DNA from 2 places in the Prevotella rectalis genome. Region 1 is predicted to be linked to the other one. Evidence: riboswitches for the same ligand, from Rfam matches in the RefSeq annotation. Region 1 holds a riboswitch; the other holds the start of a gene.
The links. Region 1 has a riboswitch for cobalamin ahead of E0E16_RS07205 (hypothetical protein). Riboswitches for the same ligand answer to the same signal wherever they lie in the genome.
Positions count from the first base shown of each region.

Region 2: it holds a riboswitch for cobalamin, as region 1 does, so the genes downstream of both, E0E16_RS09975 (TonB-dependent receptor plug domain-containing protein) here and E0E16_RS07205 (hypothetical protein) in region 1, are expected to answer to the same signal.

Region 1 is NZ_LR027821.1:19,510-23,337, reverse strand. Features, by position in the region: gene E0E16_RS07215 (YceD family protein) at 1-105, opposite strand, end outside; gene E0E16_RS07210 (sensor histidine kinase) at 632-1,801, opposite strand; gene E0E16_RS07205 (hypothetical protein) at 2,070-2,744, opposite strand; cobalamin riboswitch at 2,926-3,106, opposite strand; gene E0E16_RS07200 (GatB/YqeY domain-containing protein) at 3,723-3,828, shown strand, end outside.
Region 2 is NZ_LR027822.1:383,476-387,303, reverse strand. Features, by position in the region: gene E0E16_RS09975 (TonB-dependent receptor plug domain-containing protein) at 1-1,116, opposite strand, end outside; cobalamin riboswitch at 1,277-1,486, opposite strand; gene rplM (50S ribosomal protein L13) at 2,137-2,601, shown strand; gene rpsI (30S ribosomal protein S9) at 2,611-2,997, shown strand; gene rpsB (30S ribosomal protein S2) at 3,194-3,828, shown strand, end outside.

The DNA.
Region 1 (3,828 bases):
GGAAGCCTTAACTTCCTTAAAGTAAGCGTTATCCAGGGTGAACTCAAAGCTGTTCAAGCCAATGTTCAGACCTTTCAAATCGATTTTAAGGGTTTCAAAGTCCATAATCGGGTTGCAAAGTTACGAATATTTTTCTGATTTTTAGAAAATTGTAGATAGAAAATCGCAAAAAACATCAATGTCGTGCCAATTGTGAGCAGTGGTGTCCCAAATAAATATTGGTGAAACCTCATGCAAAGTTGCATCGAATCGTGGGATTTGACGTGTTTTTCTGCACGACCGAGCGGACATGTTTCCCCGTGTCGCCCCATGCTCATTCAGGTGGTGGCAAACGAATTGTTGATGCGGAACACGCCATCTGACCATTGAAAAAACATGACAAAAATAGCGATTCGTAATCTCTTGATAATCAGGACGATGTGAATGGGAATTTAAAAGCTTAGCTTTTGCACTTCAATACATGAGCTTTTGCAATGCAAAAGGTTAGCTTTCGGAAAGCAAAAGGTTAGCTTTGTGCCGATGGAATGGAAATTATGCGGACATTATCGGGTTGTGAGGGGTGGAGCGAAGACCGCAGAACCCTGTTTTCCACGGAACAAAATCGGGGTGGGAAAAGCAATGGAGGAAAGGGTTATTGTCGTTTTTTCAGTTCTATCCGGAAAGTGGTTCCGCGCCCCGGAGCCGACGACTTCACGTAGATTTTCCCATGGTGATATTCTTCTACGATGCGTTTGGCAAGACTGAGTCCCAAGCCCCATCCGCGATGTTTTGTGGTAAAGCCCGGTCGGAAGACGTTGCCTACATCTTTCTTTCTGATTCCCTTGCCCGTATCGCTGACCTCCACGCTGACTTCGCCGGCGGTTTCCTCAACGTGCAAGGTGATGGTGCCGGTTTCTCCTTTCATGGCATCGACGGCATTCTTGCAGAGATTTTCAATCACCCACTCGAAGAGGGAGGCGTTCATCCTGACGATAATTTCATGATTGGGAACTTCCAAAGCGATTCTGACGTGCTTCGAGGTGCGCTTGTCCATGTAATCCACCACATGTTCGAGCACATTGTTGAGCGACGAGGGCACGGGCTCGGGCTTGGAGCCGATTTTTGAAAAGCGGTCGGCAATGAGTTGCAAACGCTTCACGTCCTTGTCCATCTCCGGGAGAAGTGCATCGTGGGGATAGGTCTCTCGCAAAATGGTGGTCCATGCCATCAACGACGAGATGGGGGTGCCCAATTGGTGGGCAGTCTCCTTGCTCAATCCCACCCAAATCTTGTTCTGCTCGGAACGTTTGAGGGTCAGGAGGGCGAAAATGGCCAAGACGACAAACACGACGACCATGCCCAATTGCACATAAGGATAAATCGCCAAACGCTTCAATATCATCGACTCGTCATAGCAAACCACTATGACGTCGCGCCGTCCCGCCGACAATGGAATCTTTATGAATTGCCGTGCCTCCATGTACTGTTGTGCCAGGGCGGACACCTGACGCATGCTGTCGGCCTTACTCTCTGCCTTGAGGCGGACATTCCTGAAGTCGGTTACGCGGTTGCGGTTGTCGAGGACGATGACCGGGATGGTGTTGTTTTCATTGAGCACCTTCAGCACCAATGCCAAGTCGGTGTTCTCGTCTGCCTGACTAAGCGCGCGCATTGCCTCCGCCCATACCTCCATCCGGCTGCGCTCTTGCTGTGCCAAGTCCTTCGTGAGCAAACTCGATGCCGCCAATGATGCCACCGCGATGACAATTGCCATCACCACCAGCCCGATCTTGATGCGTCGTATGTGATCTGTCCACTGCATAATTCTCATTGATAACGAGTGGCATCCCGATTTATTGCAAGACAGGCGGGATTATTATACGCGCCGGGGCTGGGAATGTGTCGTGTGGAGAAAACATCGTCCGCAAAGCAGGGAGCGTTGCCTGTGCGGACATGAAACGGAAAAAGCCGGGCGTCATCGCGATGCCCGGCTTTTGTTGAAAAGAGGAATTAAAGATTTGTATTATTTCACAACAATACTTTTACTCATAATTCTTTTTTCCTGAATCAATCTTCGATATGAAAATACCTTACGCTGTACACGGAAATTGTACAGCATGATTAACATCTACAATATACTTATTTACTAATACTTCTGATGTGGTGTAAAGGCTCACCTTGCTGCCTTGGGTAACATTCTTCACGATGGTGTTTCCGTTCTCAAGGTTTACACTTGCCACGATGATGGTCTTCATCGTGCGGCAGCCCTCCGGGTTTTCTTCCGTTTCCGCGGCATGGACGCCATCGCTGAGCTGAACGAGCGTCAGCGTGGCGTCGATTTTTTGTCCGTCGGCAACGTTCTCTTCTGTGTCGCAAGCCAACCGGAAGAGGTTGTTTCCCTCAACGAGTGCGAGGGGTTCAGTAGTGGTAATTTCAAAGGCGTTGTTGGTTACGTCCGCCTCTCCGAGTTTTTTTGTGGTTGAAAAAGTATTGGAATCCTTGCTATAATATAAGGTGGCGAGTGCCACTTGGTTGTGCGTGTTGTTGGTTGTGAATCCGAATTTCCCGGTGTTGCTCTTCAGCCGTGTGGTGAGCGCGCCATCTTCGACCGATGATTTCCCGCTTCCCACTTCTTGTTTGCTGAAGGGGGCAAGTCGGCTCTCTGCCGTTGCTTTCGTCGCGAGGACAATCCATCCGCCGATGCGCAGCATCGTTGGCAAAAACAGATGTGGTCTTTGGTTCATACCATTATATATAGGCTTCATGCTTCGTTTTTTTCATTCTTGTGTTCGGCTGCCCCTCCCAAGATCGTTGGGTGCGTTCTTTGTCGCGAAAGGACAATCCACACAAGCAATATCAACGAACAACGGCAGCCTGCCATTTTCGTTATGGGTATTGATGTATGTTGATTTCTAACTTCTCAGCCTAACCCCGGAGGCTTTTCGTGAAGCGGAATGAAATAAGGCAGGTCTTCTGACTTTGTTGTCTGCTCACAAACCCCTTCCCGAACCTTGTTCAGTGGTTATGGTTTGTGCCCACAAAGACAACTCACAGCAGCCGGACTGTTTGGGATTCACACCCAATTCCCTTTTAATCGCTGTCGCGAACCAAATTCGTTGCAAAGGTAAGAATATTTTTTGAACCACAAAGAGAAAACAGAAAAAAAATGAAAAAAGTGTGTATTTGTTACAAGCGTTTCTTTGCTGGGCATCACTAAAACACAAAAAAAGGGTGTTTTTCGCTTTTGAACCACGGGCGAAAACCTGCCTGCGCACACGGATTTTGTAAAAGAATATATCCTACCGAAACTTGAAGGCTGAGCTTTTGGATGGTAAAAGGTGAGCAAATGGAGAACAAAAGGTGAGCTTTCGCATTGCAAAAGGTGAGCTTTTGGAACATGATTTCCAAACGCTTGTATTTCAATGGCTTGCAATCCTCACAATTTCCTTTAATGTGTAAAATTTTTTCCTCTCGTTCCCACTTCGTCATTGTGTCGCGAAATGGTTTGGCAAACTTTGTCCCATCCGTTGCAATGGAAGAAAAAATGGTTGTGAAATGTTTTGCAACGCCTGTTCAATGCCTGCATACGTATTGCCGACCGGTGGATGCTTTCGATGGTTTTGTCATAATTTCGCCACGCGAATGATTGGTACAGATATTGCTATATCTTTCATGATGCTTCCGAAAAGTGCACGGAAGGGACAAATGGAAATTATAAACCATATATATATAACAAAAAAGATATGATTCACGCACAGATTGACGAGTTGATTCGCAATGCGATGAAAGCTCATGAAAATGACAAGAGAGACGTGCTCCGACTAATCAAGACAGAGTTTCTCAAGTATA
Region 2 (3,828 bases), on a different contig from region 1:
AAAACCATAAACGTTCGCATCGAGCGAGTTCCATTGGAAGTCATAGCTGGCAGAGGCTTTCAGCTCCGGAAGGAAAGAATACATGTTGGCTGACGAAAAGTAAACTTCCCGCTGTTTGTAGAGGTTGTCTATCTTTATCTGTTTGTCATCGTTGTTTACGTAGTGGGTACGATAGAATGAGTATTTCCCTTGGTTCAGTGTTGTAAATTTATTGATGGTATGGTTGAAGCTGAATTGTGCGAATGAGTTGGTGTCCCAAATGCGCTCGCCTCTGCGCCAAACATTGTTTACAATTGCACCGGGAACTCCACGTTCGGAGTTGTAGTTATATAGTTTCGCATGCCAGTCGCCATGGTTGGTACGTCCGTTCAGGTTGAGTTCCAGACGAGTAGCGTTGATGTCTCCGTTTTGTCGTATTGCGGTGGTGTCGTAGGCCAATTCGCCAGCAGGATTTACGCGGCGATAGCGAAACTTGTATTTGCCGCTTGCGTTTATCCACTCCGTACTGAGCTGAGCATTCAGCCTCTCGTTGAGCTTAAGCTCTACGAGTGCCGAAGGATTGATGAGGTCAGATGAACCTATGCGTATGGTTCCCCGTGCATGATAGCTCTCTTTGTGGGCAAACACCGGAACTCTTGTTCGTATATACACAGAACCAGCCGAACCGAAATCTTTAGCTGCTTGTAGTATGTCGCTTTTCTGACCGTTATAGAGCGAGATGGACTCTATATTGTCGAGTGAGAATTGCCCCAAGTCTATCTGTCCGTTCTGCGCATTTCCCAGTTGAATGCCGTCGTAGGATATTCCCATGTGGTTGGTGCCCATGCTTCGGATGTTGATGGTTTTGATACCACCGACACCGCCATAGTCTTTCAACTGTACACCAGAGAAATAGCGTAAGGCGTCAGCAACATTTAGAGAGTTCATGTTGCGCAATTCCTTTCCGTTAAGTTGCTGCGATGGAACGACTGTTTTTTGCACATAATTGGCGACAATGGTAACCTCCTCCAAGTGATGAAGGCTGTCCAATTTACTCTTTGTCTTGATCTCGTTTTGAGCAATTCCTCCTAATGCGATACTAAAAAAAATAATCAGTAAAAGACCTCTTCTATACATATATATATTCTTAATTGAATGCGACAAACTGTACTTCCGCGAGGTGTGAGTGCGAATTTCAGCTGTGGCAAAATCAAAGCGTACTACAAGTAGTCAAATAAAGAAACAGAAATTGTTAGTGAAAATACTATTTGCTGTTGCTCTAACCGAAACCCGCGGCAGCTTTCTTGATTGGTGAACAGGTATTCTGACTTATCCCTATCTCTCTGCTCCTTCTCAGTTGTTGGTGCAATCAATGGCTTTGTGCAGCGATAATAATTAGGACTTACAGCAGCAGGCACTATTCCGGATTCACACCGGATTCCCTTTAACCGCATAGCTCGTGGCATCTTTATGCTTGTTGCGGTTCATTCACAGGTGCAAAGGTAATAAATATCAAGTAAATGCGGAAAAATAACGAGGACATTTTGAAATGTAGGCTCATTTTTCTGTGTCTTGCAAAATCATGAGGAGGGTAGCGGATGCCTGTTCTCGATGGTTGGATTGTAGTATCGCTCTACGCTGCTTTTGGCGATAAAACGAATAGAAAAACAAGGTTTTGAAACACGGTTTGTAATTGATTGTAAACCAGTATGTTAGCAACTGCTTTTCAAAAGGTTAGCTTTTGGACTCCATTTGGTCATCAAACGAGTGCCAAAAGGTTAGCTTTTGCATCGTCATTGCTGACCTATTGCTCACGTAGCGTTTTCCATCGGCTCATGATAGACAAAATTACGACGTGGGATGTCGGTGGTAAATGTGCCGGATAGTTGTTTTATATGATAATGTTATGCCTGTTGAGAATAGTTAAAAAATGATGTTTATGTTAAATAATGATAAATATATAGAATTAATCCCTGATGTTATGGATTCTGGTATATAAAATGAGTAATTTTGCAGACCGATTATTTCCGAGGGCGTTCTTAGAGCCCTCAGCGTGGGTGTGTTAATAGTGATGGCTTTTGGCCGAGCCGCACGGTTAGAGAATCGTCCGCGCAACAAACAAAAACGTTTTTTAGTAGTAAAAATTTAAATTTAGAAATGGACACTTTAAGTTACAAGACTATTTCCGTAAACAAGGAAACAGCCAAGAAAGAGTGGGTTGTAGTTGATGCTACCGACCAAATCGTAGGTCGTCTCTGCTCTAAGGTAGCCAAGCTGCTTCGCGGAAAGTACAAGCCAAGTTTTACTCCGCATGTGGATTGCGGAGACAATGTAATCATTATCAACGCGGAAAAAGTAGTTTTCTCCGGCATGAAAGAAACGGATAAACTTTACACTCGTTATACCGGTTATCCCGGCGGTCAGCGCTTCAATACGCCCGCCCAACTTCGCACTCGCAAAGGTGGTGTGGATAAAATGCTTCGTCACACCGTTAAGGGTATGTTGCCAAAGGGACGTCTCGGTCGCCATTTGTTGGACAACCTTTATGTGATTGAAGGCTCCGAACTCAACGGACTTGAGGCACAGAAGCCACAGTCGATTGATATTAACCAGTATAAATAAAAGGTAAAGATGGAAGTTATTAATACAGTTGGACGCCGTAAGAGCTCTGTAGCTCGTATTTACCTCTCTGAAGGTACCGGCAAAATTATAATCAATAAGAAAGATTTAACGGAATTCTTCCCATCGGCTATTCTGCAATACGTTGTGAAACAGCCCTTGCAGTTGCTCGGTGTAGAAGGTCAGTACGATATAAAGGCAAATCTCTATGGTGGCGGTTTTACCGGTCAGAGTCAGGCACTTCGCCTCGCCATTGCCCGCGCACTTGTGGAGATTAACCCGGAGGATAAGAAGAACTTGAAAGATCATGGATTCTTGACACGCGACAGTCGCACGGTTGAGCGCAAGAAACCGGGTCAGCCCAAGGCACGTGCTCACTTCCAGTTCAGTAAGCGTTAATCTTTTGAAGCGTATCCGCCAAATGTCGAATGCAACTTTTCGGCTTTTCACGGCATACAATTCAATTGCGGTTTAGTATCTAAACAGATGAGATTCCAAATCGGGGACTACTCATCGGTTGATTCTAACAAAGCCTGGCGAAGCTTATTCGCCAAGAAAGAATTAAAAAGAAAGTAAACAAACAAAAAGAAAAAACATGTCAAGAACAAATTTTGACCAATTATTGCAGGCTGGCTGTCATTTCGGTCACCTACATCGCAAGTGGAATCCGGCTATGAAGCCATATATTTATATGGAACGTAACGGCATCCATATCATCGATCTTCACAAGACAGTGGCTAAAGTGGATGAGGCTGCTGAAGCACTCAAAGGTATTGCCAAGAGCGGAAAGAAGATCTTGTTCGTCGCTACTAAAAAACAATCTAAGGACGTTGTTGCTGAGAAGGCAGCATCGGTTAATATGCCATACGTGAACGAGCGTTGGGCCGGTGGTATGCTTACCAACTTCCCCACCATTCGCAAGGCTATTAAGAAAATGACGAACATCGATAAGTTGATGAATGACGGTACTTTCTCTAACCTCTCCAAACGCGAACTCTTGCAGATTTCACGCCAGCGTGCTAAGTTGGAAAAGAACCTTGGTTCCATTTCCGATCTTACCCGCCTGCCATCGGCTCTCTTCGTTATTGATGTAATGAAAGAACACATTGCCGTAAAGGAGGCAACTCGCTTGGGCATTCCTGTGTTCGGTATCGTGGATACGAACTCCGACCCTCGTAATATCGACTACGTAATTCCGGCAAACGATGATGCAAAGGACTCCGTAGAGGT